DNA from 4 places in the Pseudomonas sp. LS2P72 genome. Region 1 is predicted to be linked to each of the others. Evidence: predicted binding sites of a transcription regulator. Region 1 holds the regulator's gene; each other region holds the start of a gene.

Region 1 (4,151 bases):
ACCTTTGGCGTCGCCTGCAACGCATCGGTCTGTCCGGCCCGTTGTCGCGCGATTTGCTCGCGCTGATTACCGATATTGAAGAACCTCGTCAGGCCTGGCGCATGTTGCTGGCACACCTGGCGCGGATGATCGTCACACCGGAAGTCGAGCCTCTGGAAGAGGGCGGCGTGATTGCCATGGTCGGCCCTGCCGGCATGGGCAAGACCACCACGCTGGCCAAACTCGCGGCCCGCTATGTGCTCAAGTACGGCGCGCAGAATATCGCGCTGGTCAGCATGGACAGCTACCGTATTGGTGCTCAGGAACAACTCAAGACCTTGGGCCGGATCCTCAATGTGTCGGTGACGCATGTCGATCCGGGCCAATCGCTGGTTCAGGCGCTGGAGCCTTTGCTGCGCAAACGCGTGGTGCTGATCGATACCGCGGGCCTTCAGGCCAGCGATCCGGCACTGCGCATGCAGCTCGAAAGCCTGGCCGGTCGTGGCATCAAATCGAAAAATTATCTGGTGTTGGCAACCACCAGCCAGAAACAGGTTCTAACGGCCGCTTATCACAGTTACAAGCGTTGTGGGCTCGCTGGCTGCATCCTGACTAAACTGGATGAAACGGCAAGTCTGGGCGAGGTGTTGAGCCTGGCCATCAGTCATGAATTGCCGGTGGCTTACCTGACCGATGGCCCGCGGATTCCGGATGATTTGCATCTACCGCGTCGTCATCAGTTGGTCAGTCGCGCCGTCAGCGTGCAAATGCAAGAAGAACCCAGCGAAGAAGCCATGGCTGACATGTTCGCTGATATTTACCACAGCCCGACCAAGCAGGTCGGCTGAGGTATTAATGAACAGTTTTTGTACCTACATCGATGGTCTGCCATGCATTGTTCAGTTCGTGAACGCGCAGCCAGTAATGTGGCCTCCGTCTAAGTAAGACAAGGTAAAGAAAATTCATGGGCAGCATGCATCCCGTACAGGTGATCGCGGTGACCGGCGGCAAAGGTGGCGTCGGGAAGACTAACGTGTCAGTGAACTTGTCCCTGGCTCTAGCGGAGCTCGGCCGGCGCGTCATGCTGCTGGACGCTGATCTGGGGCTGGCGAACGTCGACGTCCTGCTGGGACTGACACCCAAACGTACTTTGGCCGACGTGATCGAAGGCCGCTGCGAGCTGCGCGACGTACTGTTGCAAGGCCCTGGCGGCATCCGCATCGTCCCGGCCGCGTCCGGCACACAGAGCATGGTTCATTTAAGCCCGGCGCAACACGCCGGCCTGATCCAGGCGTTCAGCGATATCGGCGACAACCTCGACGTGCTGGTGATCGACACCGCTGCGGGCATTGGTGACTCGGTTGTCAGTTTCGTTCGCGCAGCGCAGGAGGTCTTGCTGGTGGTCTGCGACGAACCGACCTCGATCACCGATGCCTACGCACTGATCAAACTGCTGAACCGCGATTACGGCATGAACCGCTTCCGCGTCCTGGCCAACATGGCCCAGAGCCCACAGGAAGGTCGCAACCTGTTCGCCAAGTTGACCAAGGTCACGGATCGCTTCCTTGACGTCGCCTTACAATACGTCGGCGCGGTGCCTTACGACGAAAGCGTGCGCAAGGCCGTGCAGAAGCAGCGCGCCGTCTACGAAGCCTTCCCGCGGTCCAAGTGCTCACTGGCGTTCAAGGCCATTGCACAGAAGGTCGATACCTGGCCGCTGCCTGCCAACCCGCGTGGGCACCTGGAGTTTTTCGTCGAGCGCCTCGTGCAACAAACCGCAGGACCGGTGCTATGACATCCAGTGGCTACAACCTCTACAAGAAGTCGGCACGTGACGCGCAGTACGAGCTGATCGAGCGTTACGCGCCACTGGTTAAACGCATTGCCTACCACTTGCTGGCGCGTCTGCCGGCCAGTGTCCAGGTCGAAGACCTGATCCAGGCCGGGATGATCGGCCTGCTTGAAGTGTCGACCAAATACGACGCCAGCAAAGGCGCGAGTTTCGAGACGTACGCGGGCATTCGAATCCGCGGCGCGATGCTCGATGAAGTACGCAAGGGGGACTGGGCGCCACGTTCGGTCCACCGCAATACCCGGATGGTCAGCGACGCAATTCGTTCGATTGAAGCTAAAACCGGCCGTGACGCTAAAGATCACGAGGTTGCGGCCGAACTCCAATTGAGTCTCGACGATTATTACGGGATTTTGAACGACACCCTGGGCAGCCGCTTATTCAGTTTCGACGATCTGTTGCAGGACGGCGAACACGAAGGGCTGCACGAGGATGGCGCCAGTGCTCATCTGGAGCCGTCACGCGATCTGGAAGATGAACGCTTCCAGGCAGCGCTGGCGGACGCGATTGCCAATTTGCCGGAGCGTGAGCGACTGGTGTTGGCGCTGTACTACGACGAAGAGTTGAATCTCAAGGAAATCGGTGAGGTCCTGGGGGTCAGCGAATCTCGGGTCAGCCAGTTACACAGCCAGTGCGCGGCCCGTTTGCGGGGGCGTTTGGGGGAGTGGCGAGCGCGCTGAAGGCAGTGTGGGGACACTGCGAACGCGGCGGGTGGGGTGTTGAACCGTACCGGCCCCGATCTGCTGTGCTCCAGACAGTCATTGAGTGCTTTGCCGGATTGATTGAAATGGCGCGTCCAGGTGCTGGGCGCGTTTAAGACTGCTTGGAGGTCGAATTGGACAAGAACATGAAAATCCTCATCGTTGATGACTTCTCAACGATGCGGCGGATCATTAAAAACCTGTTGCGTGACCTTGGGTTCACCAACACGGTCGAGGCCGACGATGGCACTACTGCCATTCCGGTTCTCAACAGCGGCAGCATCGACTTTCTGGTAACAGACTGGAACATGCCCGGCATGACCGGTATCGACCTGCTGCGCCACGTGCGTGCCGATGAAAAACTCAAGCACCTTCCGGTGTTGATGGTCACGGCCGAAGCCAAGCGCGAGCAAATTATCGAGGCTGCCCAGGCCGGTGTTAACGGCTATGTGGTCAAGCCCTTCACGGCCCAGGCGTTGAAAGACAAGATTGAAAAGATCTTCGAACGCATCGGTTGATGTGCGAAGCCACTGCGCCACGGGGGGAGCTATGGAGCATAACGAGTCTTCACAGGGCGATTTCGAATCGACTCTGAAAAAACACGCGGTCGAACTGGTCGAAAGCCTTGAAAAAGGCAGGTTCGGCGACGCTGTGCAACTGATCCATGAGCTCAATCAGACCCGTGACCGTGGCCTGTATCAGGAAGTGGGCAAGCTCACTCGCGAGCTGCATAGCGCGATCGTCAATTTCCAGATTGACCCGAACATGCCGCAAGCCGAGGAAGTCTCGCAGATCACGGATGCCACCGAGCGTCTGGGTTATGTGGTCAAGCTGACCGAGGCCGCTGCCAACCGCACCATGGACCTGGTGGAAAACGCCACGCCGCTGGTCAACGGCCTGAGCAACGAAGCCCAGGCCTTGAGCACCGACTGGGGTCGGTTCATGCGTCGCGAAGTCGGGGCTGAAGAGTTCCGCGAGCTGGCCCGGCGAGTCGACGGTTTCCTGACACGCAGCAGCGAAGACAATCGCGTGGTGTCGAGCAATCTCAACGACATTCTGCTCGCTCAGGATTACCAGGACCTCACCGGTCAGGTGATCAAGCGTGTGACCCAATTGGTCACCGAAGTCGAAAGCAACCTGCTCAAGCTCGTGCTTATGGCCAGTCAGGTGGACCGCTTTGCGGGCATCGAACATGACCGTGAAGCGATGCTTGCAGAAAAAGATCCGCAAAAACATCTATCTCAGGGTGAAGGTCCGCAGATTCATGCCGATAAAAGAGAAGACGTTGTGTCCGGTCAGGACGATGTGGACGATTTGCTATCCAGTCTTGGATTTTAGGTTTTTAGGTTTTTAGACCTTTAGGAGCACCCCCTTAATGAGCTTCGGCGCCGATGAAGAGATCCTTCAGGATTTCCTGGTTGAGGCCGGCGAGATTCTAGAGCAACTGTCCGAACAGCTGGTCGAGCTTGAAAGCCGACCGGATGATGCGGACTTGCTCAATGCAATTTTTCGCGGTTTTCACACTGTAAAAGGAGGCGCCGGCTTCCTCCAGCTCAACGAGCTGGTGGAGTGCTGTCACATCGCCGAGAACGTGTTCGACATCCTGCGCAAGGGTGAAC
Region 2 (4,151 bases), 1.8 Mb from region 1:
TCGGTCCCTATCTGCCGTGGACGTTTGAGATTTGAGAGGGGCTGCTCCTAGTACGAGAGGACCGGAGTGGACGAACCTCTGGTGTTCCGGTTGTCACGCCAGTGGCATTGCCGGGTAGCTATGTTCGGAATAGATAACCGCTGAAAGCATCTAAGCGGGAAACTAGCCTCAAGATGAGATCTCACTGGGACCTTGAGTCCCCTGAAGGGCCGTCGAAGACTACGACGTTGATAGGTTGGGTGTGTAAGCGCTGTGAGGCGTTGAGCTAACCAATACTAATTGCCCGTGAGGCTTGACCATATAACACCCAAGCAATTTGCGTCGAAAGGCCAGATTGCGGTGTGTGAAGACGAAACGACCGAAAGTTCGAGAGATTCACAAAACACCCGCTGTCACATACCCGATTTGCTGAAGCGAGGCCAGCTGGCCACGACTCGGTACCCGAATTTCTTGACGACCATAGAGCATTGGAACCACCTGATCCCATCCCGAACTCAGCAGTGAAACGATGCATCGCCGATGGTAGTGTGGGGTTTCCCCATGTGAGAGTAGGTCATCGTCAAGATTAAATTCCGAAACCCCTATCTGCGTATGCAGGTAGGGGTTTTGTTTTAGTAGAAGTCACCCATTTTGCTGGCACGTTACGCTGTAACGGGCTGGTCACAGAATTTCTTGACGACCATAGAGCATTGGAACCACCTGATCCCATCCCGAACTCAGCAGTGAAACGATGCATCGCCGATGGTAGTGTGGGGTTTCCCCATGTGAGAGTAGGTCATCGTCAAGATTAAATTCCGAAACCCCTGTCTGCTAACGCAGACAGGGGTTTTGTCGTTCTGGGCTCGCTAAACGCTCAGGAACGTCAGTTGTATGTTCCCACGGAGACGACAAAGCCAGCCCCCGGATTCAGGCGCTGCTTTGTTGGAATGACGAGGGATTAGTACTGGTAGCTTACCGTCGCGGCGACATTGTGTTCTTCGCCCAACTAGCAGAAATTCAGACTGGCACATGAGGCCACATAGGACCCACGGGCGTTCGCAGAAAGGCGCGGGGAGCCTTGAGTTGCAGGCGTTCGGTTCTGTGCAGCAGACGCACATAACCGTCATCACACAAAGACTGAGCAGGCGCTCTGGCACACCGTTCGGCGGGTATCTGACAGGAATGTCGACCATTTCGTACAAACGCCTAAGTTTTCTCCGGTTTGTGCCGACAGCCTGATGAGACATGCGTGCACCAAAGTAGAGCGGCCACAGAGCCCTGCCTGCGCTGTTACATGGAATGTTGCAACCCGGAACGCATCCCCACTTTTTGCATAAGAAGTCCCATGAAATGAATCTCAAATTCAGTCATAAAATCCTTCTGGCCGCCTCCGGCGTCGTGGTGCTGGCATTTGCGTTGTTCACTTTGTACAACGACTATCTGCAGCGAAACACCATCCGTCAAAACCTTGAATCGAGCGTCCAGCAGGCCGGCGATCTGACCGCCAGCAGCGTGCTGAACTGGATGAGCGGTCGCGTGCTGGTGCTGGAAAACCTCGCGCAAAACGTCGCCCATCAAGGCGCCAATGCCGACCTCCCTGGGTTGGTCAGTCAACCGGCCCTGACCTCGAACTTCCAGTTCACCTACGTGGGCCAGGCCAACGGTGTATTCACTCAGCGCCCGGACGCGAAGATGCCTGATGGCTACGATCCGCGTCAGCGTCCCTGGTACAAACAGGCCGTGGCTGCCGACAAGACCATGCTGACCCCGCCTTACATGGCTGCCGTCGGCGGGCTGGTGGTGACCATCGCCCTGCCGGTGAAAAAGAACGGCGAGTTGCTCGGCGTGGTCGGCGGCGACCTGAGCCTGGAAACCCTGGTGAAGATCATCAATTCGGTGGACTTCGGTGGCATCGGCCACGCATTCCTGGTCAGCGCCGACGGTCAGGTGATCGTCAGCCCGGACAAAGACCAGGTGATGAAAAACCTGAAAGACATCTACCCGAACGCCGGTGTGCGCATCGAGAAGGGCAATCAGGAAGTCACCCTGAACAAGCAGGACCGTATCCTTTCGTTCACGCCGGTCAGTGGTTTGCCGAATGCCGAGTGGTACATCGGTCTGTCGATCGACAAGGACAAGGCCTACGCACCCCTCAGCCAGTTCCGCACTTCTGCGCTGATCGCGATGTTCATCGCCGTGACGGCCATTGCCGTGCTGCTGAGCCTGCTGATCAACGTGCTGATGCGCCCGCTGACCACCATGAGCCGTGCGATGCAGGACATCGCTCAAGGCGAGGGCGACCTGACCCGACGTCTGGCTGTGGAAAGCAAAGACGAGTTCGGTGAGCTGGGCGGTTCTTTCAATCAGTTCGTGGAGCGAATTCACGCGTCGATTTCCGAAGTGTCGTCGGCCACCCGCCAGGTTCACGACCTGTCGCAGAGGGTGATGGCTTCGTCCAACGCCTCGATCGTCGGTTCCGACGAGCAAAGCGCCCGCACCAACAGTGTGGCCGCGGCGATCAACCAGTTGGGCGCCGCCACCCAGGAAATCGCCCGCAACGCCGCCGATGCTTCCCAGCACGCCAGCGGCGCGAGCGAGCAGGCTGATGACGGTCGTCAGGTGGTGGAGAAAACCATTCTGGCGATGACCGAGTTGTCGCAGAAAATCAGCCTGTCCTGCACGCAGATCGAAACCCTGAACGCCAGCACCGACAACATCGGGCACATTCTGGATGTGATCAAAGGCATCTCCCAGCAGACCAACTTGCTCGCGCTCAACGCGGCCATCGAAGCGGCCCGTGCTGGTGAAGCCGGTCGTGGTTTTGCGGTGGTGGCGGACGAGGTGCGTAACCTCGCCCATCGTACTCAGGAATCGGCGGAGGAGATCCACAAAATGATCACCTCGCTGCAGATCGGTTCTCGTGAAGCGGTGACGACCATGAACGCCAGTCAGGTCTCCAGCGAACAGAGCGTCGAAGTGGCGAACCAGGCCGGTCTGCGACTGGTCAGCGTGACCCAGCGCATCGGCGAAATCGACGGCATGAACCAGTCGGTGGCCGCGGCGACCGAAGAGCAGACGGCAGTCGTGGAAACCCTCAACGTCGACGTTAACCAGATCAACCTGCTGAACCAGCAGAGCGTGGCCAACCTCAATGAAACGTTGAAGGATTGCGATGCGTTGTCCCTGCAGGCGAACCGGTTGAAGCAGTTGGTCGACAGCTTCAAAATCTGATTCCGGTCAGTTGGACCGCGTTATCGTTCAATCGGGAGCAGGTCGAATCGTCGCACCGTCGCTCCCACATGGGATTTTCTGTGATCACAACATTTGTGAGCGACTGAAAACCCCTGTGGGAGTGAGCCTGCTCGCGATAGCGGTGGATTAGTCACCGCTGAACCAAAGCCTTACGCAAACAGCTTCAGCACATTGCTCATCGAGTCATCGGCAAAGCCCTGAACGAAATCCGTGAACCCCGGCAACGCCTCCACGCCGCCCTGCGCGGGTTCGGCGATGATGGTCCAGGTCGCTCGGGATTTGCCCGCGCCCAGCGGTTCGACACTCATCGCCGCCCACAAATTGGCCACGCCCAAGGTGTTGTAAATCGTGGTCCAGGTCATGTTCAGCGCCTGGTCATCCCGGGAGTTGAGTTGCTCGACCACCAGGTTGCCGTCCTTGAAGAATTTCTTGCGCAGGGATGACACGCCTTCGCCGGTCATCTCGATGTGCGACAGCGCCGGAATGAATTGATCGAAGCCGGCAAAGTTACCGACCACTGCCCAGACCTTCCTGGCATCGGCCGGCACTTCCACCGAGGACACCACGTGGCAGCCTTGAGGATTTTTGATCAGGGTATCGGGTTGCAGAGTGCTCATGGTCTTGCTCCATTCTTGGGGTTGGGTTGAATCAGATGAAGTTGATTTCTTTCAGGTAGTCGCAGCCGCGCCGCAGCAGTGCCGGGGATTTTTCCGGGTAATGCGCGCCCATCTGCCGCACGCCCGCCTGGGCGTTGGCGTGGCCGATCATTGAGATGTCGCCGATGTCTTCCTCGAAGCCGTTGAGGTAGAAACCGAGCACGCCGAACAACGCGTTGTCGCTGTCGACCCGGCCCAGTTGCTGCTGCCAGTCGGCGACGCTGACCATGGAAAACTCCCGCCCCGCCTCACGGAATGACGCGA
Region 3 (4,151 bases), 590 kb from region 1:
GGGGCACATGGTGGTCGTTGCAGCATTTGCCACAGCCTACGCAGGAAAACGTCGTATTCATTGAACGGCCAGTCGCATAAAAGGACATGAAACGGCGACAGAATGCCGCCGCAAAGGCCGCTATCGAAGCAAGTTATGCGCCAGTCACTGCGCCTTTGCGGCTGGGCGGATGGAGTCCCATTCGGTGACGTAGGCGGTTTTGCTTTTCTTGTTGTAGAGACACAGTTCGGTGCCTTGCTGGCCTTTCATGTGTTTTTGCGGGTATTGGCCTTGCAACAGAAGTGCGGTGTAGCCAACCCGGTCATCGAACTGCGCGGCGTTGCCCACGGGTTTGGCTTTCGTCAAACCGCTGGCCTTGGTGCAACTGGCGAGCACGGCTTTGTCGTAGGCGGCCCAGGCGTCGGAGCTGGAGGCGTGGGCCTGGGAGGCGAGAGCGGTGAGGCAAAGGATAGTCAGGTGTGCTGCTTTCATGGGATCGGGCATCCTTGGGGGTGTTTTGGCCAAGGTTGGAGTATGCCTGATGGTTTCAGGTTGAATGTGTCGGCCCCTTCGCGAGCAGGCTCGCTCCCACATTGGCTCTGCATAGGACACAGATTTGTGTAAGACAAAGATCCATTGTGGGAGCGAACTGTGGCGAGGGGATTTATCCCCGTTCGGCTGCGAAGCAGTCGTCAAACCGGGCAAATCGGTCTGTCTGAACGGACGGGGGCCGCTTCGCGCCCCAACGGGGATAAATCCCCTCGCCACAGTCAGGCCGGAACCGGTTCCCGGCGGACCACACGCATTCCGGCGTTTTCATACAAACGCTGCGCCCGAAGGTTGTCTTCCAGCACCTTCAGATCCACAAAACCTTCGCGTCGTTGCTGAAATATCTTGAAAGCATGTAGCAGCAACGCGCGCCCTAATCCTTGCCCCTGAGCCCGTGGATGTACCACCAGGTTTTTGATGTAGGCGCTGGTCCAGCACTGGCACACGCCGACGATACCTTCGGCATCCAGAGCGATAAAGCACAGGCTCGGATCATATTCAGGATCGGTTTCAAAATGCTGTTGCCAGACGTCGAGTGCCGGCACGCGACCGCCACCTTGCTGATAACCCAGCTCCATCAGACGATGAACGGCTTCAGCCAGGTCGGGGCGGTAGTCGGTGAGGACAATTCCCTTAGGCCACGTGATCGCGGGCACACCTTCAGCGAGGTTGCGCCGCATCAGAAAGCAGAAGTCCTTGCTCAAGCCTCAATGACCTTGGTCAGCGACAGCCTTGGCTGCTTCGATCAGGCATTTGGTCAGTTCTGGCGAGGAGAACTTGGTCAGTACCGCGTTCGCGCCGGCAAGACGGGCCTTTTCGCTGTTCATCGCACTGTCCAAAGAGGTGTGCAGCAGAACATACAGGTGCGAAAAGTCCGGGGTTTCGCGCAAGGTGCGGGTGAAGGCGTAACCGTCCATCTCAGACATTTCGATGTCCGAGACGATCAGGTTGATCTGCTGGGCCGTGCCTTGCAGGTCCAGCAGGCAGTCGATGGCTTCCTTGGCACTGCGCGCGGTGTGGCATTGCAGGCCGAGGTTGCGCAGGGTGTGCACCGATTGCTGCAACGCCACCTGGCTGTCATCGACCACCAGGATCCGAGCGTTGCCGAGTACTTCGGCGTCTTCCATGCTCAGTTCGGTCGGGGCCGTTTCGATCTGCGCCGGGGCGATGCCATGGATGACTTTTTCGATGTCCAGCACCTGTACCAATGTGCCGTCGACCGAGGTCACGCCAGTGATGTACGAACGCACGCCGCCAGAGCCAAAGGGCGGCGGACGGATGTCGGTGGTCAGGCAGTGGACGATCTTGCTCACGGCTTGAACGTGCAAACCCTGCTTGGAGCGGCTGACATCGGTGACGATCAGGCAGCCACCGTTCGGGTCTTCCAGCGGCCGTTCGCCGATGGCACGGCTGAGGTCGATCACCGACAACGAGGCACCGCGCAGGGTGGCGATGCCTTTGACGTGTGGGTGCGACTCCGGCAGCTTGGTCAGCGGCGGGCAGGGAATGATTTCACTGACTTTCAGCAGGTTGATCGCCATCAGCTTGCCGCTGCGCAAGGTAAACAGCAGAAGCGAAAGTGAATCTGCGCGGGCTTTGTTTGAAGACATAAAAACCTTCTGTGGAAAAAGGTGATGGGCGACCGCGAGGATCGCCAACAGCTATCGATGCCGGGTTATCGACTTGTTGTGGGCAGGCTTTAGGGGTATTCCCTATCCGGCGGGATTACTTCATACCCAATCTTTTCGCCATTCGCCCAAGGTTCGCCCGATCCAAGCCTAGCTCACGCGCCGCACTCGCCCAATTCTTATGGTGCCGTTCCAGACAGGCGTCGATCAGTCGACGCTGATAATCCTCGGTCGCCGCCCGCAAGTCTCCCGAGACCAAAGCCGCAGGGCTGACAGGGACTGGCTCGGTTGCAGGCTCAACGCGGCCAGTGGGCAAATCCAGATCCGCTGCACTCAAGCTGAGAATCTTTGGCCTCTCCTTGCAATTACCCAGTGCCTTCAAGGCGCTGCGGCCAATCAAGTGCTCCAGCTCCCGGACATTGCCCGGCCATGCGTACGCCAGCAATGCAGCCTGTGCATCGCTGTTCAGGCGCAGGCTATTGAGGCCCATACGAGAGCGGTTTTGCTCCAGGAAGTAGCCGCTGAGCAACAGCACATCCCGCCCACGGTCACGCAGTGCTGGCACCAGCAACGGATAAACGCTCAGGCGGTGATAGAAGTCGGCACGGTAGCGGCCGCTGCGCACTTCCTCGGCCAGGTCGCGGTTGGTCGCGGCGATCAGACGTACGTCGACCAGGTGCTCTTTATCCGAGCCCAATCGCTGCAGCTGACCGCTTTGCAGGACTCGCAGCAATTTGGCCTGGACGGTCAGGGACAGCTCACCGACTTCATCGAGAAACAGTGTGCCGCCATTGGCCAGTTCAAATTTGCCGCGCCGATCGTTCATCGCGCCGGTGAAGGCGCCGCGGACGTGGCCGAACAGTTCGCTCTCCACCAGCGTGTCTGGTAGCGCGGCGCAGTTGAGGCTGATGATCGGCTTGTCGGCCCGGGGCGATGCGGCGTGGATGGCCTGGGCGACCAGTTCCTTGCCGACCCCGGTTTCGCCAGTGATCAGCACGGTCAGATCGCTGCCTCCCACCAGATTGATTTCTTCCACCAGCCGTTTGTGGGCCTTGCTCTGGCCAATCATCTCGCGGTTCTGCTGGCCGCTGGCTTGTCGGTAAACCTCGGCGCGCTGATGTTCGTCTTCGACACGATTGGCCAGGCGTTCGATGCGCTCGGCGGCGTTGACCGTTGCGGCGGCGAGGCTGGCGAAGGCTTCCAGGGCGTCCAGCTCGATCGGTTCGAAGCGCTCCGGATCGAGTGCGTCGAGGGTCAGCAAACCCCATGGACGCTCATCGATAAACAGCGGGCAACCCATGCAGTCGTGGACTTCCAGATGATCATCGAGGCCATCGACCAGGCCGTCGTAAGGGTCGGGCAAGTCGCTGTCGGCGGCGAAACGGGTCGGACCGTGACTGCTGAGCAGCGCTTCGAAACGCGGGTGTTCGCTGACTTTGAAGCGTCGGCCGAGGGTGTCGGTACTCAACCCGTCGACGGCCAGTGGCACCAGCCATTCGCCATCGAGGCGCAGCAGTGCGGCAGCATCGCAGGGGAGCAGGGCGCGCATGGCTTCGAGCAAGCGCCGATAACGCTCGCCTTCGGGGAGTTCGCGGGACAGGTCGGCGACCAGTGGCAGCAGGGTGGTGAGCAAAGCTTTTGCAGTCATAGTGACTCCATGTAGTCGGTATGACTATAAGTCGTGGTGTGTCGATATGACTATAAAGAATTTAACTAATTGATTTATAAGGTTTTAATTTGTGGCACGGAAACTGATAAGTACAAGGCAGTCAGTTAGCAATCCAAGTAGATCAGGAGTCACCTTATGCTTAGCGTTCAAGACCGTGCAATCGTCAAATCCACCGTGCCCTTGCTGGAAAGTGGTGGCGAAGCATTGATCACTCATTTCTACCGCATGATGCTGTCCGAGTACCCGGAAGTTCGCCCGCTGTTCAACCAGGCCCACCAGGCCAGTGGTGATCAGCCGCGCGCCCTGGCGAACGGTGTCTTGATGTA
Region 4 (4,151 bases), 1.5 Mb from region 1:
GGGAGGTAGCCGACAGCGCGCCGAGAGCGATGATGAGTTTGAGCGGAGTCATGACAGGAGCCTTTCTTGGAGTTGTGTCGTTTTTATAGTCTTGCTGAAACGATTCATCAAGCTTAAAAACGACACAACCCAGCTCATGGCAGAGAAAGAATGCGGCGGCGCCTCAACGAAACCGGTCAACCTCATGCCGCAAGTCCGCCGCGAGCTTCTCCAACTCTTTGGCGGTGATTGCCAGATTGGACACCACTTCACGCTGCTCACTGTTCGCCAGAGCAATGCTTTGCAGGTTGCTGCTGAGCAAGGTGGCGGTACTGCTCTGTTCTTGAGTGGCGGTGGTAATCGCCGCGAATTGCTGACCGGCAGAACGGCTTTGCTCATCGATCCGTGCCAGGGCACTGGCGACGTTGGCGTTGCGCGACAGGCCTTCCTGCATCAACAGATTGCCCTGTTCCATGGTGCTGATGGCGTTACCGGTTTCCAGCTGAATGCTCTGGATCATCCCGGAAATCTCGTCCGTCGCCTGGCGAGTACGTGACGCCAGGTTGCGAACTTCATCGGCCACGACCGCAAAACCACGACCCTGCTCACCGGCACGAGCGGCTTCGATGGCGGCGTTGAGCGCCAGCAGGTTGGTTTGATCGGCAATCGAGGTAATCACACCGACAATGCCGCCGATTTCCTGGGAGCGCTGACCCAAGGTATTGATCACCGTCGCCGTGCTGTTCAGCGCGCCAGCGATTTGTTCCAGGGACGAGGACGCTTCGTCCATCGACGTACGACCGATCTGGGTTTGCTGTGCGTTTTCCTGGGCCAGACGCTGAGTGCTGCCCATGTTGTCGGCAATGTTCAGGGACGTTGCGCTGAACTCTTCCACGGCGCCGGCCATGCTGGTGATTTCGCCCGACTGCTGCTCCATCCCTTCATAGGCGCCACCAGAAAGACCGGACAAGGCCTGGGCGCGGCTGTTGACCTCTTGCGAGGCCTTGCGGATGTGCTCGACCATGGTCGACAGCGCCTGGCTCATCTGGTTGAACGCGCGGGCTAGCTGACCGATTTCGTCATTGCTCGATACGTTCAGCCGCACGCTCAAATCACCGGCGCCCAAGGCTTCCGCCTGACGCACCAGATCACCCAGAGGCGCGAGTTTGCTGCGCAGCAACCAGACCGCCGCCCCGACAGCGATCAACATCGCCAGCAGACTGCCAATCGCCAATTGAATGCCGACACTCCAGGTCACGGCACGGATTTCGGTTTTCGGCATGCTCGCCACGACCGACCATGGGCCGCCTTCAAACGGTACGGCAATGCTGTAGAAATCTTCTGACTTGTCGCTCCAGAACTCGCCCTTGCCCGGTGTCTTCGCCAGGCCAACGATGGTCGGAGCCGCCTGATCCAGCGCTTGTACGCCCGCGATCGGCACCAGCCATTTGCCCTGCTCATCCAGCAGCGCCAGGGAACCGGTCTGGCCGATACGGAAGCGCTTGAGGTTGGCGAACTGCGCGTTCTGCGCGTCGGTGTAGTCGAATCCTACGTACAACACGGCAATGACCTTACCGCTGCTGTCGCGTACGGGGGTGTACTGCGACATGTAGAAGCGCTCGAAAAGCAGGGCTCGACCCACGTAGTTCTGCCCAGCCATCAAGCGGGCGTAAGCCGGGTTCGCGTGATCAAGCAAGGTGCCTATGGCACGGCTGCCGTCTTGTTTGCTGACGTTCGTGCTGACCCGGATGAACTCATCACCGCTACGCACGAATACCGTCGCAACGCCGGCGGTCATTTGCTTGAACTCGTCCACTTCCTTGAAATTGTTGTTCAGCACTTCGCTGCCCAGGTGCAGGCCCGGGGTCTGAGTGCCCGCCACGGCCACCGGTTGGTCCGGGTGCACGCTCAACCCGGCGCTGAAGCGTTTTTCGAACAAACCGGCCAAGCGCTGGGTGCTTTCACGCAACGTGCCGTGAAAGGTACTCAACTGATCGGCCAGCAACCGGGCTTCACTGGCCAGATGCTCTTCGCGGGTGGCAAGGTTGGCGGTGTCCAGTGAACGCAGGGCGAACACGGTACTGCCGCTGATGACAATCGCCAGTATCACGGCAAGCGCAAGACCAAGCTGTGAGGCGATCCGGGCACGAGGTTGAGACATGACAGCTCCTGGCCGAGCGACCGGATCCTCCTTGATCTGGCTGCACACTCAGCAAAATTCTAATAATGGGAATTGCGTCGAACCTGCACGAAGGTTCCACCTGCATTCTCGGCGGGAAATCTGAATACTTGAGTAATTAGACCGGGAATGGCACAAGGCCGCCATTACGACGGCTCTATCGATTCAGCCCAAGTGTTGAACGTCGGGCAATTCCATTGCGCGGGCCTCGCCTTGCAGGAAGTCGCTGAGCCTGCGCAAACGTTCACCACCGGGGCGAGTTTTCGGCCAGACCAGGTAATACTTCTCACCGCTGGCGACGGCCGTCGGCCACGGCAAGCTCAAACGTCCCTGAGCCACATCTTCCGCCACCATCAGCAGATCGCCCATGGACACGCCATAACCTCGGGCGGCGGCGATCATGCCCAGTTCCAGCGTGTCGAACACCTGCCCGCCCTTCAGCGACACCTGATCCGCCAGCCCCATCCGTTCCAGCCAACTGCGCCAGTCGCGACGATCCGGCGTGGGGTGCAGCAGTTCGGCATTGGCCAGCCGGGCGACATCCCACGGTTGATCCTGCAGAAGATTCGGCGCGCCGACTGGAATCAGCTCTTCCGGGAACAGGAAACTCGCCTCCCAGTCCGGCGGAAAATGCCCGTTGCTGAGGATGACGGCGCAGTCGAACGGTTCATGGTTGAAGTCCACCGAGTCGACGTCCATCCAGGCGCTGGTCAATTGCACTTCGTTGCCCGGTTGCAGGTGCCGAAAGCGGCTGAGCCGTGCCAGCAGCCAACGCATGGTCAGGGTCGACGGTGCTTTCATGCGCAGGATGTCATCTTCGGCACGTAGGGTATTGCAGGCCCGCTCCAGGGCGGTGAAGCCTTCGCGAATGCCGGGCAGGATCAACCGCGCCGACTCGGTCAGTTGCAGATTGCGCCCACTGCGGTGAAACAGCCGACAGGCAAAATGCTCTTCGAGCGTACGAATGTGCCGGCTGACCGCGCTTTGGGTGATCGATAATTCTTCGGCCGCACGGGTAAACGAACTGTGCCGCGCCGCCGCTTCGAATGCGCGCAGGGCATACAAGGGAGGAAGACGACGGGACATTCGGAAAGCTCCTATAGCGGGATTCGGCCACCCTAGCAGAAACTCTCCAGCATGAGTTTGAATCATGCAACCCATCCTTTTTATCCCTTTGTGCAAACCCCGTAGAGCGCCGAGAATCGACGCTTTCCTGTCCCTCTTTAACTTTCCTTTTCTCTTTAAGAGCGGAGCGTGATGACCATGCAGCATCCAGCACGTACCGAACTCTGGGCCATCCTGCGGCTGGCGGGGCCGTTGATTGCCTCGCAGTTGGCGCACATGCTGATGGTCCTCACCGACACCTTGATGATGGCGCGCCTGAGTCCCGAAGCGCTGGCCGGTGGCGGCCTGGGCGCAGCGACATACTCGTTCGTGTCGATCTTCTGCATTGGCGTGATCGCCGCGGTCGGCACCCTCGTGGCGATTCGTCAGGGTGCCGGCGACATCGTCGGCGCCACCAGGCTGACCCAGGCCGGGTTATGGCTGGCGTGGTTGATGGCGTTGGTGGCCGGGCTGCTGCTATGGAACCTCAAACCGGTGTTGCTGCTGTTCGGCCAGACCGAAACCAACGTCCACGCAGCCGGGCAGTTCCTGCTGATCCTGCCGTTCGCCCTGCCCGGCTACCTGAGCTTCATGGCCCTGCGCGGCTTCACCAGCGCCATTGGCCGGGCGACGCCAGTGATGGTCATCAGCCTCGGCGGCACCGTGGCTAACTTCCTGCTCAATTACGCATTGATTACCGGCATGTTCGGTCTGCCAAAACTGGGGTTGATGGGCATCGGGCTGGTTACCGCTGTTGTCGCCAACTGCATGGCGCTGGCGCTGGCCTGGCACATCCGTCGGCATCCGGCCTACGACGCTTATCCCTTGCGTCAGGGCCTGTCGCGACCTAACCGTCAATACCTCAAGGAACTGTGGCGCCTGGGCCTGC

What was found. Region 1 encodes FliA, which starts transcription of late flagellar genes. Its sites were predicted from a motif close to CTAAAGTTTNNNNNNNNNNNGCCGNTAA; they were not measured.
Region 2: the regulator FliA is predicted to act here: its motif matches at 1,186-1,213, upstream of ACYZUA_RS01790 (methyl-accepting chemotaxis protein).
Region 3: the regulator FliA is predicted to act here: its motif matches at 2,204-2,231, upstream of ACYZUA_RS07740 (chemotaxis protein CheW).
Region 4: the regulator FliA is predicted to act here: its motif matches at 2,246-2,273, upstream of ACYZUA_RS03380 (methyl-accepting chemotaxis protein).

What each region holds. Positions count from the first base shown of each region.
Region 1 covers NZ_CM142708.1:2,262,884-2,267,034, forward strand. The annotation lists gene flhF (flagellar biosynthesis protein FlhF) at 1-827, shown strand, start outside; gene fleN (flagellar synthesis regulator FleN) at 944-1,774, shown strand; gene fliA (RNA polymerase sigma factor FliA) at 1,771-2,511, shown strand; gene ACYZUA_RS10490 (chemotaxis response regulator CheY) at 2,679-3,050, shown strand; gene ACYZUA_RS10495 (protein phosphatase CheZ) at 3,082-3,870, shown strand; gene ACYZUA_RS10500 (chemotaxis protein CheA) at 3,908-4,151, shown strand, end outside.
Region 2 covers NZ_CM142708.1:414,047-418,197, reverse strand. The annotation lists rRNA gene ACYZUA_RS01810 (23S ribosomal RNA) at 1-300, shown strand, start outside; rRNA gene rrf (5S ribosomal RNA) at 450-565, shown strand; rRNA gene rrf (5S ribosomal RNA) at 672-787, shown strand; partial or broken gene ACYZUA_RS01795 (sigma-70 family RNA polymerase sigma factor) at 1,033-1,104, opposite strand; gene ACYZUA_RS01790 (methyl-accepting chemotaxis protein) at 1,330-3,210, shown strand; gene ACYZUA_RS01785 (SRPBCC family protein) at 3,381-3,848, opposite strand; gene ACYZUA_RS01780 (amino acid adenylation domain-containing protein) at 3,880-4,151, opposite strand, start outside.
Region 3 covers NZ_CM142708.1:1,672,029-1,676,179, forward strand. The annotation lists gene ACYZUA_RS07725 (YkgJ family cysteine cluster protein) at 1-61, opposite strand, end outside; gene ACYZUA_RS07730 (hypothetical protein) at 145-471, opposite strand; gene ACYZUA_RS07735 (GNAT family N-acetyltransferase) at 750-1,208, opposite strand; gene ACYZUA_RS07740 (chemotaxis protein CheW) at 1,236-2,138, opposite strand; gene norR (nitric oxide reductase transcriptional regulator NorR) at 2,254-3,804, opposite strand; gene hmpA (NO-inducible flavohemoprotein) at 3,961-4,151, shown strand, end outside.
Region 4 covers NZ_CM142708.1:754,466-758,616, reverse strand. The annotation lists gene ACYZUA_RS03385 (aldose 1-epimerase family protein) at 1-52, opposite strand, end outside; gene ACYZUA_RS03380 (methyl-accepting chemotaxis protein) at 164-2,140, opposite strand; gene ACYZUA_RS03375 (LysR substrate-binding domain-containing protein) at 2,324-3,244, opposite strand; gene ACYZUA_RS03370 (NorM family multidrug efflux MATE transporter) at 3,422-4,151, shown strand, end outside.